DNA from 2 places in the Candidatus Villigracilis saccharophilus genome. Region 2 is predicted to be linked to the other one. Evidence: a T-box and tRNA genes for the amino acid it is inferred to sense, from the RefSeq annotation. Region 2 holds a T-box; the other holds one or more tRNA genes.
What was found. The T-box of region 2 lies ahead of thrS (threonine--tRNA ligase). A T-box ahead of a tRNA ligase gene usually reads a tRNA of that ligase, here a tRNA-Thr.
Positions count from the first base shown of each region.

Region 1: it encodes a tRNA-Thr, which carries the amino acid that the T-box ahead of thrS (threonine--tRNA ligase) is inferred to sense. The anticodon was not compared.

Region 1 covers NZ_JADJSO010000075.1:13,292-17,708, forward strand. Annotated here, with positions in the region: gene nusG (transcription termination/antitermination protein NusG) at 1-138, opposite strand, end outside; gene secE (preprotein translocase subunit SecE) at 157-378, opposite strand; tRNA gene IPL17_RS23610 (tRNA-Trp) at 440-512, opposite strand; gene rpmG (50S ribosomal protein L33) at 559-729, opposite strand; gene tuf (elongation factor Tu) at 752-1,951, opposite strand; tRNA gene IPL17_RS23625 (tRNA-Thr) at 2,001-2,073, opposite strand; tRNA gene IPL17_RS23630 (tRNA-Tyr) at 2,104-2,186, opposite strand; tRNA gene IPL17_RS23635 (tRNA-Thr) at 2,244-2,316, opposite strand; gene IPL17_RS23640 (hypothetical protein) at 2,459-2,647, shown strand; gene IPL17_RS23645 (NACHT domain-containing protein) at 2,638-3,153, shown strand; gene acpS (holo-ACP synthase) at 3,636-4,004, opposite strand; gene IPL17_RS23655 (insulinase family protein) at 4,090-4,417, opposite strand, start outside.
Region 2 covers NZ_JADJSO010000082.1:127,964-132,380, forward strand. Annotated here, with positions in the region: gene IPL17_RS26260 (hypothetical protein) at 1-82, shown strand, start outside; gene thrS (threonine--tRNA ligase) at 161-1,969, opposite strand; T-box leader at 2,066-2,287, opposite strand; tRNA gene IPL17_RS26270 (tRNA-Val) at 2,318-2,391, opposite strand; gene IPL17_RS26275 (endonuclease/exonuclease/phosphatase family protein) at 2,728-3,681, shown strand; gene IPL17_RS26280 (hypothetical protein) at 3,740-4,417, opposite strand, start outside.

The sequences.
Region 1 (4,417 bases), on a different contig from region 2:
CTGCGTCTCGGAACGACGGGCAGGCTTCCGTCTCGAAGAAGAAGCGACAGGAGCTACATCCGCAGGAGCGGACTGCTCCTCGGCCTGTTCACCCATCGGTTCCTGTTCTAACTGCTCTTGTGGTTCCGGTAAATCCATCAGATCCTCAATTCGAAATTAAATACCTAAAATCAAATTCATCAAGTTGCTGGATAGAAGATCGATAGTTGCAAGAAATGCACCTACGATCACCATCACCACAAGAACAAGCCACGTAAGGCGTCTTGCTTCAGGCATGGTCGGCCAGCTTACTTTGCGAAGTTCACCCGTGGTCTCACGGAAATAACGCTGGATGGCGTTTTCGCTTTTCTTGACTTTCTTCTTCTCTTTCTCAGCCAAGGCAATACTCCTTCTTAATTTTTACGGCTAAAACGCCGCATAACGCGGCGTTTGCCACAGGCAGGCCAGGTAGGAATCGAACCCACAACCGCTCGTGTTGGAGACGAGTGCTCTGCCAATTGAGCCACTGGCCTAAATATTGGTGGGGTAGATTATACCCCACCATTTCTATATCATCTACTACTTGGTCTCGCGGTGCTGTGTGTGCTTACGGCAGCGAGAGCAGTATTTGTTGAACTCCAACCGATTGGGATCATTACGACGATTCTTCTCAGTGGTGTAATTGCGCTCTTTGCAGTCATTGCACTGGAGCGTAATCACGGGGCGGACATCTTTTTTCTTGGAAGCCATCTTTTACTACCTTGCTTTCTTTTTATTCAATGATCTTGGTAACGACACCCGCGCCGACGGTCAGACCGCCTTCACGAATGGCGAACTTGGAACCCTGTTCAAGCGCAACAGGAACAATCAACTCAACCGTCAGGTTGACGTTGTCTCCGGGCATCACCATCTCCACGCCTTCCGGCAGCGTGATGTCGCCCGTTACATCCATCGTGCGGATGTAGAACTGCGGTCGGTAGCCGCTAAAGAACGCTTTGTGGCGTCCGCCTTCTTCCTTCTTCAACACGTACACTTCCGCCAAAAACTTCTTGTGCGGTGTGATCGATTTCGGCTTGGCCAACACTTGACCTCGCTCCACATCTTCTCGTTCAATTCCGCGCAGCAACAAGCCCACGTTGTCTCCGGCCATGCCTTCATCCAACTGCTTGTGGAACATTTCCACGCCCGTACAGACGGTGCTCTTCGTTTCACGCAGCCCGATGATCTCGATCGGTTCCCCGATCTTGATGATGCCGCGGTCGATACGTCCGGTTACCACCGTTCCGCGTCCCTTGATCGAGAATACGTCTTCCACTGACATCATGAACGGCTTGTCGGTATCGCGTTTCGGCTCGGGGATGTACTCATCCACCACTCGCAACAACTCATGGATACATGCATATTCGGGTGCATTCTTATCCATGCTGGTGCTTTCCAATGCCAGTTTAGCTGATCCGCGCACGATCGGTGTCGTGTCGCCGGGGAAGCCCTGGGCGGTCAGCAGTTCACGCAGTTCCAGTTCCACCAGTTCGAGCAACTCGGGGTCGTCCATCATATCCACTTTGTTCAGGAAGATGACGATGGATGGGACTTCCACCTGACGGGCTAGCAGAACGTGCTCGCGGGTCTGGGGCATCGGACCATCGGGTGCGGCCACTACGAGAATGGCTCCATCCACCTGCGCCGCTCCCGTGATCATGTTCTTGATATAGTCACGATGACCTGGCATGTCCACATGCGCGTAATGGCGCTTGTCTGTTTGGTATTCCACGTGCGCGATGTTGATCGTGATCCCGCGCGCTTTTTCTTCCGGTGCGTTATCAATTTGATCGTACGCACGGAAGTCAGCCTGCCCTGAAAATCCGGCTACTTTGGTGATCGCCGCTGTCAATGTCGTTTTCCCATGATCAATGTGACCCATGGTCCCTACATTCAGATGCGGTTTGCTGCGGTCAAATTTTACCTTCGCCATTTGAATAACTCCTTTTTATATATTAGACAAGAATGCTTTTCAGCAACTGAGCCCTCAACGAGACTCGAACTCGTGACCTCACCCTTACCAAGGGTGTGCTCTGCCAACTGAGCTATGAGGGCTTAACGTGCTGACCGAAAATCTTTCGGTAGTGGGCGGTGAAGGATTCGAACCTCCGAAGTCTTCTGACAACTGATTTACAGTCAGTCCCCTTTGGCCACTTGGGTAACCGCCCGGGATAAATTATTTTTGCTGATCACCAACCGACAACTTCTACAGTCAACAACCGCAGAGCCGACGACGAGAATTGAACTCGTAACCTCCCGCTTACAAGGCGGGTGCTCTGCCAATTGAGCTACGTCGGCAAGTGATTAAGCAGGCGGATTATACCAAAACAACGCCCAGCGTCAAGATAAACACGCTATCATTATTAATATCCAAATAAATAAAAACTCAAACCTTGACAAGAAAAACTGTTGGAAGTAATATTAGAACAGGTGTTCTAATATGAGCAAACTCAATCAATTTTCCTTGATGATCGATGCATTAGCTGAACTTGCCGAAGAAGAACAAGCGCATCACACTCCGCCCGCGCCTGGTCTACCTAATTTAAGATCGGTCATTGCGAACGCATCCCCCTGCCCCCGGAAGCGGTATTCCTCGGCCTCGCAGAAGATGGATTGCCCGTGCTATTAAATCTATACGATCCCATCCCAGGTCCCATTCTCATTAGCGGAGATCAGGCCAGTGGAAAAACCACGCTCCTGCAAGCCATAGCCACTGCCACTGAGCAGATGCATTCGCCTTCGGACGTTCAATACAGTGTCATCACCCAATATCCAAAGGAATGGGATGACATTTATTCAAAACAGAACAACGCGGGCATTTACTCTACACAAGACCCAACAACACAAGACCTATTGTACTCGCTTGTGACCTGGGCGCATAACAACAAAGGGGATCAACAATCCGTATTGCTTCTGATAGATGATCTGGAAGCCTTAACAAAACTAAATCAACAAGCCGAACAAAGTTTGCGCTGGCTTTTACTGCGCGGACCCAGCCGCCGGGTATGGCCGATCGTCACGATCAATCCAAGCCGCGCAAGGCATATCAACCTTTGGCTGGAATTCTTCCGCACCCGGTTATTTGGAAGGATATTTGATTCAACCGAGTCCAAATTTACTGACAGGCGGTTCTAACAAAACCTCAATGACCTGACTGCCGGCTCGCAATTTGTCATGCGGGAAGGAAGTAACTGGCTGAGTTTCTGGATTCCGTCCTGGATCAATAAAAGGAAAAACATCATGCACACTGGAATGTTATGGTTTGATAATGATCCTAAGACTACTTTGAGTGTAAAGATCCAAAAGCCATGGAGTATTATAAAAAGAAATTTGGGGTACCCCGGATATCTGCCTTGTTCATCCAAGCATGCTGGATAGCGGTCAAAGACAATTTCAATTGGGCAAACTCACCATCCGCCCTTTCCAACCAATCATGCCCGGACACCTATGGATCGGCATTGAAGATCAAAAATAAAAGAGAGTTGATCTTAGGATTCCAGATCTCTCTTGTTTCAGCTAACATCCTGCGACCAGTATTCGCAGGATGTTCTTATTTTAATTACGATATTGCATGATCATCGGACAATGCCCGCCAAACAAGTGCGCGGATTTTTTTACTACTCCCCAATTGCCACAACAAATGCAATCGCATGCGTCGCCGTATGGCTCAAACTCACCGACCAATTTGACAGACCCAGTTTCATCGCCAGGTTCTGACCCGCTCCATGCAGGTACAAATGCGGCGCGTGATTCTCGTCACCGACCACTTCTATCTCAAGCCAGCTCACATCGCCAATTCCGCAGCCCAAAGCTTTGGCGACCGCTTCTTTTGCCGCGAACCTTGCAGCCAGAGATTCCAACCTGCCTTTGCAATCCTGCTGTTCCAGTTCAGTGAAAATGCGCGCAACAAATCGTTCCCCATGACGATCGATCGCATCACGAATACGCGCAACCTCAACAAGGTCAACCCCGGTGGAAAGATTCATAAATTAGGTTATGGACCCGCTGTTGAAATGACCAGGCAGTCTGGGTTTATATATTTTCGGGCGGTCTCGAGCACATCAGCGCGAGTCACGTTTTCACCAAACCTTCATAGCGCTGATAATAATCCAGCCCAAGGTTATACCGTTCAATATTCAATATTGCACTGGCAACACCGCCATTCGACTCAAGAGACAGCGGCAAGCGTCCAATGTAATTCGTCTGGCTATCCGCAAGTTCCGCCTTTGTCACACCGCTTTTTACAAATCGGCGCAGCTCGTTTTCGATCAAACTGATCGCCTTCTTTAAGTTCTTCGGATTCACCCCCGCGTTGACTTCCCAGCTTCCGGGACCCGTCCCGGAGTTCAGACTTGAGGATGCGTAATAAGCGAGCCCGGACTTCTCACGCACCACATCC
Region 2 (4,417 bases):
ACTAATGCTGGTTAATGTGAACGACTGCCGCATCCATCCAATTCCGCTAACTGTGGAATCGATCTACGGGTGGATTCAGTAAAGAGAAAAATAAAACAGGCGGAGGAAAATCCTCCACCTGCCCTTTTACGGTCTATCGTCCACCGCCCATGGTCAGGCTTTACAACTCGCTTGCGCGTCTCGTGACCTTATCTTTCGCGCGATCTGTAAACTCAGCCAATGAAATATTATTCTGCTGACTTCCGTCGCGCACACGGAGTGAGACTTGTCCAGCCTGCATTTCGTTATCACCGACCACGATCATATACGGCACCTTCATCAACTGTGCCTGACGGATCTTGGCATTCATGCGCTGTGAAGATAGGTCTGCGTGGGCACGGATTCCGCTTTCGCGTAATTGCTTCGCGATGCTTTCTGCATATTCATTCTGCGCATCCGTGATCGAGATGACTCGCACCTGTTCAGGCGAGAGCCAGACCGGGAAATTGCCTGCATAATGCTCGAGCAGGAAACCAACCATTCGTTCATGTGTGGAGAGCGGCGCACGATGAATGCACAGTGGAATTTCATCCGCGCCTTCCTTGTTCGTGAATTTCAAATCAAAGCGTTCTGGTACTGCAAAGTCCACTTGATTCGTCATCAGCGAAAATTCGCGCCCAATGGCTGACCAAACTTGTACATCAATTTTTGGACCGTAGAATGCAGCTTCGTCTTCGCGTTCCACGTACGGCACGCCGCCGTTATCCATCGCGCGGCGCACCATCTCTTCCGTCTTGAGCCATAGGCGCTCGTTGTCCACATATTTTTTGCCCAGTCCCGCCTTGCTGTGCAGGGACAGGCGCATCACGTACTTCTCGATCCCGAACAGTTCAAAATACTTACGATATAGCGCTACCACACCCATGAACTCCTGTTCGAATTGTTCCTCCGAGCAGTAGATGTGAGCATCGTTCATCTGCATCGAGCGCACGCGCATTAAACCAAATAACTCACCTGATTTTTCATAACGATAGCACGTACCATATTCAGCGAGGCGCACAGGCAGGTCACGGTAAGAACGTCCCTTCGAACCAAAAATTTTGTGGTGCATCGGGCAGTTCATTGGCTTGACGTAATACTTTACGCCTTCGATTTCCATCGGCGGGTACATGCTCTCGGCATAATAAGGCAGGTGACCTGAACGTACAAAGAGATCTTCCTTTGTGAGAATCGGCGTTTTGACGCGCAAATAGCCAGCCTTATCTTCCATATCCTTGGCGAGTTTTTCGAGTTCCTCGATCATCACGCCTCCGTTGGGCAGCCAGAGCGGCAAGCCGGGACCGACCTCATCATCGAAGATGAATATCTCAAGTTCCTTGCCAAGTTTGCGATGATCGCGCTTCTTGGCTTCTTCCAGTTGATTCAGATAATCCTTCAACTGTTCCTTGGTTTCCCAGGCTGTGCCATAAATACGCTGAAGCATCTTGTTGTTTTCATCGCCGCGCCAATACGCGCCCGCGATCGTCATTAATTTAAACGCGTCCTGCCGAATCTCTTTTGTGCTTTGTACATGCGGACCGCGGCACAGGTCTGTGAATGTATCCTGCTGATAGATGGAAATATCAGGCGGCCCATCCAGCGGATTACCGTATTCATCCTTGCCGCCTTTCTCAAGGCCTTCGATCAATTCCAACTTGTAAGGCTGGTCAGCAAAAATCTTTTTCGCCTCCTCCGCGGAAATGACGGTCTTCTTGAATTCATGCTTGACCTGCACGATCTGCCGCATGCGTTTTTCAATCTGCTCGAGATCTTCAGGAGTGAGATTGCGCGGCAGATCAAAATCATAATAAAAGCCATTTTCCACAGGCGGGCCGATGGTCACTTTTCCATCCGGGAAGATCTCCAGAACAGCTTGCGCCATTACATGCGCCGCAGAGTGGCGGATCTTATACAATTGTGTATCTTCGTAACGTTCTGTTTGTAGTGCCATTTTCTACTCCTTTTTTGAACTCCAACGCATTCCGACGTTGACATCGAAAATCTATCAATTTTCGACTCCACCAACAAACAAAAAATTCTCACCCAATAACGGGGCGAGAATTTCATTCACGCAGTTCCACCCGATTTGAGTCTTGCAACTCATCTCTTAGGCTGATAACGGAGCCAACCGTTCCGCATAATCGCTATAAGCTTTCTGCCTCACGCTCTCAAGTGGTTTTCAGTGATCGTTTCTGGAAGACGCTCTCAACAATCGCACCTTCTCTCTGTCAGAACAACTTCACTTACTCATCTTGGTCATTGCGTTTCTATTATTACTGGTCACTACGTACTGACCTTGTGGGCGGAATAGGGCTCGAACCTACGACCTCTGCGATGTCAACGCAGTGCTCTAACCAACTGAGCTACCCGCCCGAAGGATTGCCATTATAGCGGGTGTGGCAAAAATTGACAATCCCTTTATTTGATCAAACTGATCAATCAAGACAAGCCGCTAAAAATGGATCAAGCCGATGAAGGCGATATGCCCCCCTCAAATAGATCCATATGATATTATGCATGATCTTATGAGGTAAACAGCAAGTGAGTATCTGTATTTCCTAAATCCAGCCGCTTTTTATAAAGATCTGGCTGGAAGGAATATGAATCCAAAAAACTTTGCAAACAGCTGTAATCTTTTATAATAGGCCATCCCAAAGGGCGCAGACCGCTGCGTAAATAGCATACAGAGGAAATGAGGAGAAAAAAAGTATGAGTTCAAATAAAATAAAAACAGAGGGGCAGATCAGAAAACGGATCGTATTAGGGTTGTTCATCCCACTAACATTGATCATCATGCAAGCCTGCGGGACCTCCAACAAGATCCCCGAAGGAGCAAGGATCATCGAGGATACCCCCACAAGATTTATCCCAACCACGACGCCTTACGTGACCGCGACCATCCCCGCCGCAGATTTTCTTACTGCAACCGCATCTGCTCTTCAAATCCATGAAGGCGCGGTTCGTTTTATGACCTACAACATCGAAGGCGGTGGATTGGAAAAGCTGCCCTTGATTACGTCCATTCTACAAGCCTACAACCCGGATGTTCTTGCGATCCAGGAAGCGAACGGCTGGCAGTTGAATGATTTCGCAATTGCCAATCAAGCTGCCAATGATCTTGGCATGGAGTATATTTCATGCCAGTCTGCTTCCCCAACGCTGGATAAGAACGGCAATACGTATGATGTGATACTTTTTTCAAAACTTGAAATAAAGGACTCAGAAACTTATGCGGATGTGCAGAATTGTCTTATCCGCGCAGAAGTTGCTACTCCAGATGGAGGCTCTGTCCAGGTGTTTGCCACACAGATCAATCCTAACTTTGATGAGGTTGGCTGTCAAAATGTTGAAAACCTGGTCAAGGTTATTCAGCCTTTTGCGGAAAGTGCGGCCATTTTATTGGGCGACATGACCATGCCTCCTCCTGGTATTGAATTGGGTTATCCCTTAAATCAAGTGGCGTGCCCGCCTTTGCTCGAAGCAGCTGGCTGGTCATTTTTCACCGACGTCAGCAGGGTTGACCATATATGGACGACTCAGCCAATGCTTGCGTTTCAAGTTTATAAACTTCCCAGTCCGAATAAGGAACCCCTCGTCACAAAGAATACTTTAAGGACGGCTTCGGATCACTCCCCGCTGGCTGTGGATTTTTACTTCCCCTGATCAAGCGGGCTGATAAGCATAAAAACATCCCATGCACAACAAGGCGCATGGGATGTTTTTATTCAACACCGCAACCAAGCACCCTTACGATCTGCGTGCCCGGCAGATGAAAGATCACTTCATACCACGCAGATCTTGCCTGAAAAAAATCCGTTTGAAAACTTTGCGGTCTCGAACCGACGTAGATATGCGTCACTTGCCGCTGGCAAAGGGATTGATAAATTTCCTGTGATCCGAAATCTGTGAAATATGGCAGGCTTGTAACTACGCGTCCGCTTAATGGCATGATCCAAATTCCTGCATCTGTGCCTGTGCCCTGCATGGGCGCGCTGAATGAATCAATGTTCAGGTCCGCGCCGGCGATGACGATACGCGCATCAGCGGGCAGCTGCCGATCCATCCAATCCAAAGCGATGCTGTCATCCCGTGCAACCAGTTGACAACAATCTGATGGGGAGAAGTTGTAGCGGGTGAATGCATTAAAGATAATGATCACAGCGAATAAAAGCATGGCAGCCTTTGGCAGGCGTGAAGCCCCCACTCCGCCAAGGAATGCCAGCGGTAAAAACAGGATCATTTCCACAAGCGGCCTGTCCAACAAGGTGTATGCATTTGCGATAGGGATCAATGACATTGCAAGCATCCCAAACAGGGCAAGGATCGAGAAAGATATCAGGCGGGAAAACGACCGGGCAGCAGAAACAGAGAGAAGCATGACCAGAAGCGTGATCCAGAT